2 linked regions of the Geminicoccus roseus DSM 18922 genome follow. The protein of the gene in region 1 interacts with the protein of each later gene in a pairwise test. Links are inferred from orthologs where the notes say so. Each region holds a gene or a part of one and is shown on either strand. Other genes may lie near its edges.

Region 1 (4,002 bases):
TGGTGATCGCACGGACCTCTTTGATCACGTTGATCTTCTGGGCGCCAGCGCTGGCCAGGATCACGTCGAACTCGGTCTGCTCCTCGGCCGGGGCAGCGGCAGCGGCAGCACCGCCACCCGCGGCGACGGCGGCGACCGGCGCAGCGGCCGAGACGCCCCACTTCTCCTCGAGGAGCTTCGCCAGCTCGGCAGCCTCGATAACGGTCAGGCTCGACAGGTCTTCGACGATCTGATGCAGGTTCGCCATAACGACATCCACTCCACTACACTCACGCGTGGCCATCCGAGGCCACAATGTTCATTGCAGGTCCGCCAGGACCTTGGATCGCTTCGAGCGGTCAGCCCTGATCGCTCTTTGCCCGAAGCAGACGGGCGAGCTGGCCGCCCGGCGCCTGCAACACACCGACGAGACGGGACGCCGGGGTATTGATGATCGCGATGAGCTTCGCCCGGAGGTCGTCCAGGGACGGCAGCTCGGCCAGCGCCTTGACCTGATCGGCCGAAAGAATCGATCCGGACAGGCCGCCGCCTACGATCTGAAGCTTCTCGTTCTTCTTGGCGTACTCGACCGCCACCTTGGCAGCCGTCACCGGATCACGCGAATACGCGATCGCGGTGGGACCCTTGAAGAGCGGGACCAGGCCCGAGAAGCCGGTTTCCGCAAGGGCGCGGACCGTCAGCCGGTTCTTGGTCACCTTGAAGGACGCACCCTGCTGCCGCATCTGCGACCGCAGCTGGGTGACTTCCGGCACGGTCAGGCCACGATACTGCGTGACCACGACCACACCGGTCTCATTGAATACAGCGTTCAGGTCTGAAATGACCTGCGCTTTCTCAGCTCGAAGCACCAGAGCCTCCGATGCACTTGGTCTGGACGACCCCTCAGGTCATCAAGACCGGGCCCGTTGTCTCAAAGGCGTGACGCAATCGCACGCCAAACGGCACCGTCATTCCGACGACGGCGCTGACGAGCCAGACAGTGCGTCTTGCAAGACGCGGCAACATAAGCCGCCGTCGCCAGATTGCAAGAGGCCATGTCGGCCCGGCAGGACCGTTATTCGAGGATTCCGCCGACCTCGAGCTTCACGCCCGGCCCCTGCGTGGAGCTCAGATGCGCGCGCTTGAGGTAGGTCCCCTTCGCTCCGCTCGGCCGCGCCTTGCTGACCGCATCCACGATCGCCCGGACATTGTCGACCAGCTGCTCGACGGCAAAGCTGGCCTTGCCCACGCCCGCGTGGATGATGCCGGCCTTCTCGACCCGGAACTGCACCTGGCCGCCCTTGGCGTCCTTGACCGCCTGGGTCACGTTGGGCGTGACCGTGCCGAGCTTGGGGTTCGGCATCAGGCCACGGGGACCGAGCACCCGGCCCAGCCGGCCGACGATGCCCATCATGTCCGGGGTCGCGATGCAGCGGTCGAAGTCGATCTGGCCGCCCTGGATCGCCTCGGCGAGGTCGTCGGCACCGACGATGTCGGCGCCGGCGGCCGTGGCCTCCTCGGCCTTGTCGCCCTTGGCGAACACCGCGACGCGCAGCGTCTTGCCGGTGCCGTGCGGCAGGTTGACCGTGCCGCGGACCATCTGGTCGGCATGGCGCGGATCAACGCCGAGGTTCATCGAGATCTCGACGGTCTCGTCGAACTTCGCCGTCGCGTTGCTCTTCACCAGGTCGACCGCCTCGTTGAGGCCGTACAGCTTGGTGGCGTCGACGCTGCCGGCAGCCTTCTTGAGGCGCTTGCCCTTCGCCATGTCTTACTCCGCCACCGCTAGGCCCATGGACCGCGCGGAGCCGACGATCATCTTGGTCGCGGCGTCGAGGTCGTGGGCGTTGAGGTCCTTCATCTTCTTCTCGGCGATCTCGCGGCACTGGGCCACGGTCACCGAACCGGCCGTCGAACCACGGCCCGGCGTCTTGCTCGCCGAGGTGATGTTCGCCGCCCGCTTCAGGAAGAAGGACACAGGGGGAGTCTTGATGATGAACGTGAAGGTGCGATCGCCGTACGCGGTGATGATCACCGGGAGCGGGGTGCCGACCTCGACATTCTGCGTCTCTGCATTGAACTTCTTGCAGAAGTCCATGATGTTCAGGCCGCGCTGACCCAGAGCCGGGCCGATCGGCGGGCTCGGGTTCGCTTTGCCTGCGGGTACCTGCAGCTTGATGTACCCGGTGATTTTCTTCGCCAACCTTTCACTCCTGTCTCAGAAGCTTAGCGGTACCGACGCCCAGGCTCACCAGCCCCGGGCTCCCGCACGTCCGACGCAGGTCAGACCTTCTCGACCTGCCCGAACTCCAGATCGACCGGGGTAGCCCGGCCGAAGATCGAAACGGAGACCTTGAGACGCTGCTTCGTCTCGTCGACCTCCTCGACCGTTCCGTTGAACGAGGCGAACGGTCCGTCCGCCACGCGAATCTGCTCGCCGATCTCGAACGACACCGTGGACTTGGGGTGCTCGGTGCCTTCCTGGATCTGCTGGTGGATCCGCAGGGCCTCGGCTTCCGGGATCGCCTGCGGCTTGCCGCCGCCGCCCAGGAAGCCGGTCACCTTCGGGATGTTGCGCACCAGCGACCAGGTCTCGTCGTTGAGGTCCATCTTCACGAGCACGTAGCCCGGGAAGAACTTGCGCTCCGACGGGACCTTCTTGCCGCGCTTGACCTCGATCACCTCTTCCATCGGGACGAGGATCTCTTCAAAGGCCTCGCTCAGCCCCTTCTGGCCACCCTGCTCCAGGATCGCCTCACGGACCTTCTTCTCGAAGCCCGAGTAGACGTGGATGATGTACCATTTCTTCGACATCAGACCCCCAGGCCGAGGATCAGACGGATCGCGTACGAGATGATCTGATCGACGAGGAAGAAGAAGATCGCGGCGGCAGCCGACATCGCAAGCACGCTCGCGGTCGTATAGAGGGTCTCCTTGCGCGACGGCCAGGTGACCCTGGACATCTCCTGGCGCACTTCCCGCAGGAATTGCGCGGGCGATACTCTCACCATCCGTCGTCGGATCCCGTTCGATTCTCAAAGGTGCTGGCAGGAGCGGAGGGGCTCGAACCCCCAACCCCCGGTTTTGGAGACCGGTGCTCTACCAATTGAGCTACGCTCCTGCATCACCTCTCGCCGCATCCCGGCCACGCGAAGGCGGCAGGATCGCAGCGAAGGGTACGCCCGCCGTTCCCAGCCTGCGTGGGGGTGGCTTCTAGCGGCAACCCGCACGCACCGCAAGCGGCGGAACGCACATCATCACGACTTCGTCGATTTTCCGTCGCTGCCGGGGCCGCGCGCGGCCCCGGAGCCCTTTGCCGAGAGCTTACTGAATGACTTCGGCGACGACGCCGGCGCCGACGGTGCGGCCGCCCTCGCGGATCGCGAAGCGCAGGCCCTGCTCCATGGCGATGGGCGCGATCAGCGTCACCACCATCGTCACGTTGTCGCCCGGCATCACCATCTCGGTGCCCGCCGGCAGTTCCACCGACCCGGTCACGTCCGTGGTCCGGAAGTAGAACTGCGGGCGGTAGTTGCCGAAGAACGGCGTGTGCCGGCCGCCCTCTTCCTTGGTCAGCACATAGGTCTCGGCGGTGAACTTGGTGTGCGGCGTGATCGAGCCCGGCTTGCACAGCACCTGGCCGCGCTCCACGTCGTCCCGCTTGGTGCCGCGCAGCAGCACGCCGACATTGTCGCCAGCCTCGCCACGGTCCAGCAGCTTGCGGAACATCTCCACGCCGGTGCAGGTCGTCTTGGTCGTCGGCTTGATGCCCACGATCTCGACTTCCTCGCCGACCTTCACCACCCCGCGCTCCACGCGCCCGGTCACCACCGTGCCGCGGCCCGAGATCGAGAACACGTCCTCGATCGGCATCAGGAACGGCTTGTCCACCGCCCGCTCCGGCTGCGGAATGTACTCGTCCACCGCCTTCATCAGCGCCAGGATCTGCTCGCGGCCGATCGCGTCGTCCTTGCCTTCCAGCGCCGCCAGCGCCGAACCCTTGATGATCGGGATGTCGTCGCC
Region 2 (9,994 bases), 1.6 Mb from region 1 along the record:
TTCCAGCAGGGCGAGGGACCGGTCCTGGAGCCGATCAGGACCGCTCAGGCGCTGGATCAACTGAGCCTGGAACGCCTGCACGATCACCTGAGTCCGGTTTATGCGACGCTGACTCGGCTGAGGGCGGAGTTACCGGCACAGACCGCGCTGATCGGGTTCGCCGGGGCGCCCTGGACCCTGGCGGCCTATGTGGTGGAGGGGGGCGGCTCCAAGGACTTCGCCGCGGCGCGGACCCTGGCCCGGAGGGAGCCCGAGCTGTTCGCCCGGCTGATCGACCTGCTGGCGGACGCGGTGGTGGCCTTCCTGGACCGGCAGGTGCAGGCCGGGGCCGAGGTGCTGCAGCTGTTCGACAGCTGGGCGGGAGCCCTGCCGGAGGACCAGCTGGAGCTGTGGTGCGTCCGCCCGGTCCGCCGGATCATCGCCGAGCTGCGTGCCCGCCATCCCGCCGTGCCGGTGATCCACTTCCCCCGGGGCGTCGGCCTGTCGCTGGGCCATGTCGCCCGGCAGGTGGAGGCCCGGGCCATCGGCCTGGATACCGCGGTGCCGATGGGCGAGGCGGTGCGCCTCTTGCCGCCGAGCCTGTGCCTGCAGGGCAATCTCGACCCGGTCGACCTGGTGGCCGGCGGTGCGCCGATGCTGGAGCGGCTGGAGCGGCTGCGGGCGGCGACCCGGGGACGTCCCTGGATCTTCAACCTGGGCCACGGGGTGCTGCAGCAGACCGATCCGGGCGAGGTACAGCGGCTCTGCGACGAGCTGCGGCGGGTGCCAGCGTAAAAACCTGCTTGCCAGCCTTGAAATCCCTGGCGGGATGGGTCATCAATCGCGGGCGGTACTCCTACCGTCCCCTGAAAACTTCCCGCCTACATCGACGCTCGGACGGTTCTGCCCAGGACCCGACAGGATCGTACGATCAGAAGCGCACGCGAGGTCCGGTTGAGCGACTGGTCGCTCTGGCTGAAATCCCTACACATCATGGCATTCGCCGCATGGATGGCGGCGATGTGGTATCTGCCACGCCTGATGGTGTATCATGCCGACAAAGTCGCCGGCGGCGATTCGTCGGAGACGTTCAAGATCATGGAGCGGCGCCTCCTCAAGGGAATTGCCACCCCTGCCATGATCTTGACCATCGTCTTCGGCCTGTGGCTCGCCTACCTGCAGAACCAGCTGGGTGATGGCTGGCTGCATGCGAAACTGCTCTTGGTCTTCTTCATGGCCGGCTGCCACGGTGTGCTGGCGGCCCATGTGAAGAAGTTCGCCCGGGACGAGCGACCCAAGCCCGCCCGATTCTACCGGGTGATCAACGAGGTGCCGACGTTGCTCTTCGTCGGCATTGTTCTCCTCGTGATCCTCAAGCCCTTCTGATTTCTCGAGTTCATTCCGCGAGAGCCATCTTGTCCGACGATACGATCGATCCCATCACGCCCTCGCCCGAAACCACCGACGGCCCGACCAAGCCCACCGGTGCCAGGCGCAGGCGTACGCGCACCCGCAGCGAACGGGCCAAGGACGCGGAAGCCGCGGAGCTGCCTCTCGGCGGCGATGACGATTCCGGTTCCGACACCGCCGGCCTGCAGCGGGCACTGGGCCTCGACAGCTCGGCCGACGAGACACCGCGCGAGCGGCCGGCCCGCCGGGCCCGCACCCCGCGTGGCGAGGCGCCGCGCGAGGCCGCCGAGGCCCCGGCCGGCCCATCGAGCGAGGCGTCCGCCGAGGTCCCGGCCCGGGCGGAGCAGAGCGATCCGTCGGTGGCGCCTCAGCCGGACGTGACCATCCCGCCGATGCCCGGCGAGGAGCCCGGCGACGCGGCACCGCCGCAGGTCCGCGCCGAGCGGCCGGATCGCGGCGAGGAGCGGGGCGAGCGCCGCGAGCGCCAGAACGAGCGTCCCCAGCAGGACCGGGGCCAGCAGGACCGGCCGGAGCGCGGCCCGCGCCCGGAGCGGCAGCGCCACGAGCCGCGCGGCGACTACCGGGAGCCGCGCGAGTTCCGGGATCGCCAGGACGGGCGAGGCGGGTTCGATCGCGGCCGCAACGAGTTCCGTCGCGACCGCGACGACGGCCGCCAGCGCCATTTCGAGCAGCGCCGCGGCGGCGGCCGGCATGACGGCCTGCCCCGGGTACGCGAGGAGGAGGAGCTGGCCGCGGCGGAGATCGCCGCCGACGTCAACCGCCCGACCATCAACCTGACCGAGCTGAAGCGCCGCTCCCCGGCCGAACTGCTGACCTATGCCGAGGAACTCGGCATCGACCAGCCGAGCGCGCTCAAGAAGGGCGACCTGATCTTCGCCGTGCTCAAGCGCCTGGCCGAAACGGACATGGCGATCACCGGCGAGGGCGTGATCGAGATCCTGCAGGACGGCTTCGGCTTCCTGCGCTCGCCGGACGTGAACTACGTGGCCGGCCCGGACGACGTGTACGTGTCGCCGTCGCAGATCCGCCGCTTCGGCCTGCGCACCGGCGACGTGGTGCACGGCCTGGTGCGGGCGCCCAAGGAGGGCGAGCGCTATTTCGCGCTGCTGCGCGCCAACACCATCAATTTCGAGGAGCCGGAGAAGGCGCGCCACCGGGTGCACTTCGAGAACCTCACGCCCTACTACCCGACCGAGAAGATGAAGCTCGAGATCGTCGGGCAGAAGGACATGAGCACCCGGATCATCGACATGACCACGCCGCTCGGCAAAGGGCAGCGCGGCCTGATCGTTGCCCCGCCGCGTGTCGGCAAGACCGTGCTGATGCAGAACATCGCGCACGCGATCATGGCCAACCATCCCGAGGTGTTCCTGATCGTCCTGCTGATCGACGAGCGGCCCGAGGAAGTCACCGACATGCAGCGCACCGTGCGCGGCGAGGTGGTGTCCTCGACCTTCGACGAGCCGGCCACGCGCCACGTCCAGGTCGCCGAGATGGTGATCGAGAAGGCCAAGCGGCTGGTCGAGATGGGCAAGGACGTGGTGATCCTCCTGGACTCGATCACCCGCCTGGCGCGCGCCTACAACACGGTGGTGCCCTCGTCGGGCAAGGTGCTGACCGGCGGCGTGGACGCCAACGCCCTGCAGCGGCCCAAGCGCTTCTTCGGTGCGGCGCGCAACATCGAGGCGGGCGGCTCGCTCACCATCATCGCCACCGCGCTGATCGACACCGGCTCGCGCATGGACGAGGTGATCTTCGAGGAGTTCAAGGGCACGGGCAATTCCGAGATCGTGCTGGACCGCCGGATCGCCGACAAGCGGGTGTTCCCGACCATGGACGTGCAGAAGTCCGGTACCCGCAAGGAAGAACTGCTGGTCGACCGGGCCACGCTGCAGCGGATGTGGGTGCTGCGCCGCATCCTCAGCCCGATGGGCACGGTCGACGCGATCGAGTTCTTGATCGACAAGATGAAACACGCGAAAACCAACGACGATTTTTGGAACACCATGAACTGACCGCGGGACAGCGCAGCGCGTCCCTGGAGCTCGGTGTTCCGGCAAGGCCGATCGACGTAGAAGTCGGCCTTTCGGCTCCGAGCCGCAGGGATATGGGAACGTGTTGCGCAATATCGTGGCCATCCTGGTCGTGCTGCTGATCGCCGCCGGTGCAGGTGGTGCGTACTGGTGGTTCGTCATGCGGCCGCAGATGGCGGCCCAGGGCGGCGGGGGCGGCCCGCCGGCCGGCTTCGCCATGCCGGTGGAAGCCGCCGAGGTGAAGATCGCCCCGGCCGCGACCACCACCGACGCGGTGGGTTCGTTGCGCTCCACCGAATCGGTGCTGCTCAAGCCCGAGGTGAGCGGGCGCATCGTCAACATCAATTTCGACGAGGGCCAGCGTGTCCGGAAGGGCACGGTGCTGATCGAGCTCGACCGCAGCATCGAGGAGGCCGAGCTGGAACAGGCCCGCGCCGAACTGGAGCTGGCCCAGTCGGAGTACGAGCGCCAGCAGACCCTGCGTGAGCGGAACAACGTCTCCCAGGCAGCCCTGGACCAGGCCAAGGCGCGGCTGGCCACCGCCACGGCGGAGATCGCGCTGGCCGAGGCCAGGCTCGCCAAGCGCACCCTCCTGGCCCCGTTCGACGCCCGGGCCGGCCTGCGCCGGGTCAGCCCCGGGGCCTTCGTCGAGACAGGCACGCCGCTGGTGAACCTGGAGGACATCGACCCGCTCAAGCTCGACTTCCGGGTGCCCGAACGGTTCCTGCCGACGGTGCAGATCGGCCAGGCCATCGAGGTTCAGGTCGACGCGTTCCCCAACCAGGAGTTCCAGGGCGAGGTCGCGGCGATCGACCCGCAGATCGACGAGGCCGGCCGTTCGCTGGTGGTCCGGGCGGTGGTCCAGAACGAGGATGACCGCCTGCGGCCCGGCCTGTTCGCCCGGGTGACGCTCACCCTGGCCAGCCGGGAGGACGCCATCTGGATCGACGAGGCGGCGATCGTGCCGATGGGCGACCAGGCCACGGTGTTCAAGCTGGTCGAGGACGGCGAGGGCAAGACCACGGCGAAGTCGCAGCCGGTGCGGCTGGGGCTGCGCCAGCCGGGCCTGGTGGAGGTCGTGGAGGGCCTGGAGGCCGGGGACCGGGTGGTGACCGCCGGCGTGCTCAAGATCGGCGACGGCTCGCCCGTCCAAGTGGTGCCGTCGCCGGGCGAGGGCCAGGCCTCGCCGCCCGCCGGCGAGGCGGGCGCCGAGCAGGAACCCGCCGCCGCCGCGGGCTGAGGAGACGGTCATGTCGCTGTCCGACATCTCGATCCGCCGGCCGGTGTTCGCCACAGTGATGAGCCTGGTGATCCTGCTGATCGGCCTCATGGCCTATTCGCGCCTGACCGTGCGCGAGTACCCCAAGATCGACGAGCCGGTGGTCTCGGTATCGACCACCTACAAGGGCGCCTCCTCGGAGATCATCGAGAGCCAGGTCACCCGCACCCTGGAGGAGAGCCTGGCCGGGATCGAGGGCATCGACGTGATGACCTCGATCAGCCGGCCCGAGGAATCCCAGGTCAACATCCGCTTCCGAATCAACCGCGACCCGGATGCCGCGGCCGCGGACGTGCGCGACCGGGTCGGCCGGGCGCGCGACGTCCTGCCCGACGAGGTCGACGAGCCGGTGATCGCCAAGGTCGAGGCAGACAGCCAGCCGGTGATGTACCTGGCGTTCGCCTCCGACCGGCACAACGCCATGGAGGTCACCGACTTCGCCGACCGGGTGGTCAAGGACCGGCTGCAGAACCTGCCAGGCGTGGCCGAGATCCAGATCTATGGCGAGCGCGAGCAGGCGATGCGGATCTGGCTGGACCGGCTGCGCCTGGCCGCGTTCAACCTGACCCCGCAGGACGTGGAAGCCGCCCTGCGCCAGCAGAACGTCGAGGTGCCGGCCGGGCGGATCGAGGGGCTGGACCGCGAGTTCACCGTGCTCTCCGAGACCGACCTGCGCACCCCTGAGCAGTTCAACGACCTGATCATCCGCGACACCGGCGGCTATCTCGTGCGGCTGAAGGACGTGGGCCGGGCCGAGATCGGCGCGCTCGACGAGCGGATCATCGCCCGGTTCAACGGCAATCCGGCGGTCGCGATCGGGGTGATCAAGCAGTCCACCGCCAACCCGCTCGACGTCAGCACCGAGGTCAAGAAGGCGCTGCCGCAGATCGAGACGGCGCTGCCGCTCGGCATGAAGGTCGATGTCGCCTACGACAGCTCGATCTTCATCGCGACCTCGATCGACAACGTGTTCGAGGCGATCGGCGAGGCGATCGTCCTGGTGGTGATCGTGATCTTCGTGTTCCTGCGCAGCTTCCGGGCGACGCTGGTGCCGATCGTGACGATCCCGGTCTCGCTGGTGGGCGCCTTCATCTTCATGTGGGCGCTCGATTTCTCCATCAACACGCTGACCCTCCTGGCCCTCGTGCTGGCGGTGGGCCTGGTGGTCGACGACGCCATCGTGATGCTGGAGAACATCAGCCGGCATGTCGAGGACGGCATGAAGCCGTTCCAGGCGGCCCTGGTGGGGGCCAAGGAGATCCAGTTCGCGATCATCGCGATGACGATCACCCTGGTGGCCGTGTACGCGCCGATCGCCTTCCAGACCGGGCGCACCGGCCGGCTGTTCATCGAGTTCGCGCTGAGCCTGGCCTGCGCGGTGCTGGTGTCCGGGTTCATCGCCCTGACCCTGTCGCCGATGATGTGCTCGCTGCTGCTCAAGCACCAGGAGCGCCACAACGTCCTGTACCGCGTCATCGAGCGGGCGCTGGTCGGGCTTACCAACGGCTACCGGCGCAGCCTGCGCTTCGTGCTGACCGTGCCGGCGGCGGTGATCCTGTCGGGCCTGCTGGTGGCGGGCTCCGCCTGGTTCCTCCTGCGCGCCCTGCCGTCCGAGCTGTCGCCCAGCGAGGACCGCGGCACCATCATCTCGATCGGCATCGCGCCCGAGGGCAGCACGGTCGACTTCACCGACCGCTACGTGCGCGAGATGGAGAAGATCTTTTCCGGTACCGACTACATGGACCGGTTCTTCACCGTGGTGGGGTTCCCGGCGGTGACCCAGGGGCTGGGTTTCGTCGGCCTGGTCGACTGGGAGGAGCGGCCGGTCAGCCAGCAGGAGATCGCGGCCGGCATGGGGCCGAAGCTGTTCGGCATCCCGGCCCTGCTGGCGTTCGCGGTGAACCCGCCCTCGCTTGGGCAGAGCCCGATCGACAAGCCGATCGAGTTCGTGCTGCAGACTTCCAGCCCCTATGAGGTGCTGCAGGAGGCGGTGACGGCCATGCTCGGCGCGATCCAGGCGGAGGAGCCGCGCCTGGTGAACGTCGACAGCGACCTTAAGCTCAACAAGCCGCAGATCAAGTTCGAGATCGACCGCGAGAAGGCGGCCCTGATGGGCCTGGACGTCGACACGATCGGGCGCACCGTGGAAACCATGCTGGGCGGCCGGCAGGTCACCCGGTTCAAGCGCGAGGGCAAGCAGTACGAGGTGGTGGTGCAGGTCGAGGACGCCGACCGCAGCTCGCGGCGCGACCTCGAGCAGATCTACGTGCGCGGCGGCTCCGGCCAGATGATCCCGCTGGCCAGCCTGGTGACCAGCCAGGAGACGGTGGCGCCCAAGGAGCTCAACCACTTCAACAAGCTGCGCTCGGCCTCGATCACCGCGACCCTGGCGCCGGGCTTCACCACCGGGCAGGCGCTGGACTTCCTGGAGGCCACGTTCGAGCGCCTGCAGGACGAGGGGCGGATCCCGCAGACGGTGATCTACGACCTGAGCGGCGAGACCCGCGAGTTCCGCGAGGCGACCGGCGGGCTGTACGTGACCTTCCTGCTCGCCCTGGCGTTCATCTATCTGGTGCTGGCGGCGCAGTTCGAGAGCTGGATCGACCCGTTCGTGATCATGCTCACCGTGCCCCTGTCGATGACCGGGGCGCTGCTGGCGCTCAAGCTCACCGGCGGCTCGATCAACGTCTACAGCCAGATCGGGCTGGTGACGCTGGTGGGCCTGATCACCAAGCACGGCATCCTGATCGTGGAGTTCACCAACCAGCTGCGCGAGCGGGGCAGGGAGCTGCGGGACGCGGTGGTGGAGGCGTCGGTGCTGCGCCTGCGCCCGATCCTGATGACCACCGGCGCCATGGTGCTGGGCTCGGTGCCGCTGGCCCTGGCGGAGGGTGCTGGGGCGGAGAGCCGCCAGGCGATCGGCTGGGTGATCGTGGGCGGACTGACGCTCGGCACCTTCTTCACCCTGTTCGTGGTGCCGGTCGCCTACACGCTGCTCTCGCGCCGCCACCGGCCGAGCCATGCCGAGCCGCAGGCCGTCCACCCGCAGCCGGCGGAGTGACGATCAGCCGCCCATCCCGCGCCGGATTGCGAGGCGGCGCAGGGGCGTGAGGCGGTCGAGCAGGGTAAGGGCAGCACCCCTGGCCTGCGCGACTGGCACCAGCTCGTTGGAGAACAGCCGGGCCAGCCCGTCGGTCAACCAGATCGAGCGCGTGTTGGGGCCACGCCGGTCCCGCTCATAGGCGCGCAGGACGTCGGGCGAGCCCGGATCCCCCTTGTGGCGGCGCACCAGCCCCACGAGCGACGCCACGTCGGCCACGCCCATGTTGAAACCCTGCGCGTGGATCGGATGGACCCCATGGGCGGCGTCGCCGACCAGCGCCAGGCGCGGCGCCACGTAGCGGTCGGCATGCTGCCCGGACAAGGGCCAGGTGCCGACCGGGCTGTCGAGCTCCATCCTGCCCAGCGCATCGTCCAGGGCCTCCGCCAGCTCGGCCAGCAGGGCTTCGGAGGGGCCGGCGGCGAGCTGCCGGGCGCGCTCGTCGGTCTCCACCCAGGTGATCCCGGTGCGATCGGAACGCAGGGGCAGGGTCGCCAGCGGTCCGCCCCGGCGCATCCGCTCCAGGACGGCACCGCCATTGTCGGTGGTATGACGGACGATGAAGCCTAGTGCCGTATGTCCGTAGGTCCAGCGACGCAGCCCGATCCGGGCGAGGCTGCGCACCTTGGAGCCGCGGCCATCCGCGCCGATCAGCAGCCGGGCCGCCAGGCTCTCGCCGGTCTCGGTGCGCACGCTGATCCGGTCGCCGTCGCGGGAGATTGCCTGGACCCGGTCCGTGACCAGCCCGCCCTTGCCGGCGCGCTCCAGGAACTGGTCGAGCAGGATCCGGCGCAGGACCCGGTTCTCGAACCCCTGGCCGAACGGCCCGCGCGCCGGCGCATCCTCTTCGCGATACCCGACCTTGGCGGCGCTGCCGACGTCCAGCACCTCGACCTTGCGGATGGGCGCGCCATAAGGAGCCAGCTCGTCCCACAGGCCGAGCTTCTCCAGATGGGCGATGCTGCCGGCCAGCAGCGCCAGGGCGCGGCCATCCGCCGGGGCGTCTCGAATGGCGGCCGCCGGCATCGGATCGACCACCTGCACCTGGAGGCCGCAATCGTGCAGGGCGATGGCGGTGAGCAGGCCGGCATGGCCGCCGCCTACCACCATGATGTCGCACGAGCTGGTCATGAGGCGGCTCCCGCGGCTGGACCATGGAAACGCCCGCCGCTCGACGGGGCGCCGGACAGCGGTCTAAGCTCGGATCCGGTCAGGGTCATTCTGGTAGAAACCATGCGCGTCTTCGCTCTCACCGGCGCCTTGTTGTGCGCTGCCTCGCTGCCTGCGTCCGCCGATCAGGTCACCGATCAGCTCGACCTAGGCAAGCAGTACTACGAAGAAGGTGATCTCGCCGGAGCGATCAGCGAGCTTCAGTTCGCGATCCAGGACATCCGGTCGCAGCTTGCCGAGAAGTACCGAGAAGGCTTTCCGCCGGCGCCGGCCGGCTGGTCGTTCGAGGAAAGCACCGAGGACAACAGCGCCGCGATGGCGATGTTCGGCGGCGGCACCTCGGTGGCGCGCACCTATCAGGAGGACAACGGCAGCGGCACGATCGAGGCGACGATCTCGGTCGACAACCCGATGATCCAGGGCCTGGCCGCCATGCTGAACAACCCGGCGATGATGGCGGCGACGCCCGGGGCCAAGCGGGTGCGGGTCGGGCGTGACAACGCCATGGTGCAGTTCGAGGAAGGCGGCGACAGCGGCGAGGCGACCTTGATCGTGGGCGGCCGGATCATGCTGCAGCTCCAGGCGCAGGGCCTGGAGAACAGTCAGGTCCTGGAGGAGATGACGCAGGCCTGGAAGGTCGACGCGCTCAAGAACCTGTCGGGGATGTGAGCCCGACCTTGGACCACACGATCCTCTACTGGGCGCTGGTGATGACCGGCGTGACCATCAGCGCGCTCAGCAAGGGCGGGTTCGGCGGCGGCCTCGGCATGGTGTCGGTGCCGCTGATGAGCCTGGTGATGGCGCCGGCCCATGCCGCGGCGATCATGCTCCCGCTCCTGGTCCTGATGGATGCCATCGGGGTCTGGGCCTACCGCCACCATTGGAGCGGGCGCGCGGTGCTGGCGCTGCTGCCGGGCGCCCTGGTCGGGATCGTGCTCGGCACCCTGGCGTTCGGCTGGCTGTCCGATGACACGGTGCGGATCATCCTGGGCGCGATCTCGG

Evidence for each region.
Region 2: the proteins of nusG (region 1) and rho interact in binary tests that used the Escherichia coli proteins (3 or more experiments, as listed by UniProt). The link is inferred for Geminicoccus roseus DSM 18922 from one-to-one orthologs.

Annotation. Positions count from the first base shown.
Region 1 is NZ_KE386572.1:3,139,271-3,143,272, reverse strand. Bases 1,029-4,002 are described here. They hold nusG (transcription termination/antitermination protein NusG), read right to left. Parts: upstream 2,794-4,002; coding sequence 2,263-2,793; downstream 1,029-2,262. Other genes in these bases: tuf (elongation factor Tu), read right to left, coding at 3,304-4,002; secE (preprotein translocase subunit SecE), read right to left, coding at 2,793-2,942; rplK (50S ribosomal protein L11), read right to left, coding at 1,751-2,182; rplA (50S ribosomal protein L1), read right to left, coding at 1,055-1,747. Outside these bases: rplL (50S ribosomal protein L7/L12), read right to left, coding at 1-247; rplJ (50S ribosomal protein L10), read right to left, coding at 339-848. UniProt on the Escherichia coli protein: Part of the processive rRNA transcription and antitermination complex (rrnTAC). The complex forms an RNA-chaperone ring around the RNA exit tunnel of RNA polymerase (RNAP).
Region 2 is NZ_KE386572.1:1,495,156-1,505,149, reverse strand. What follows is about bases 1,437-4,301. They hold rho (transcription termination factor Rho), read left to right. Parts: upstream 1,437-2,177; coding sequence 2,178-3,425; downstream 3,426-4,301. Other genes in these bases: GEMRO_RS0108230 (efflux RND transporter periplasmic adaptor subunit), read left to right, coding at 3,526-4,301. Outside these bases: hemE (uroporphyrinogen decarboxylase), read left to right, coding at 1-774; protoporphyrinogen oxidase HemJ, read left to right, coding at 934-1,365; more of GEMRO_RS0108230, read left to right, coding at 4,302-4,683; GEMRO_RS0108225 (efflux RND transporter permease subunit), read left to right, coding at 4,694-7,783; GEMRO_RS28455 (FAD-dependent monooxygenase), read right to left, coding at 7,787-8,953; GEMRO_RS0108215 (hypothetical protein), read left to right, coding at 9,056-9,661; GEMRO_RS0108210 (sulfite exporter TauE/SafE family protein), read left to right, coding at 9,670-9,994. UniProt on the Escherichia coli protein: Facilitates transcription termination by a mechanism that involves Rho binding to the nascent RNA, activation of Rho's RNA-dependent ATPase activity, and release of the mRNA from the DNA template.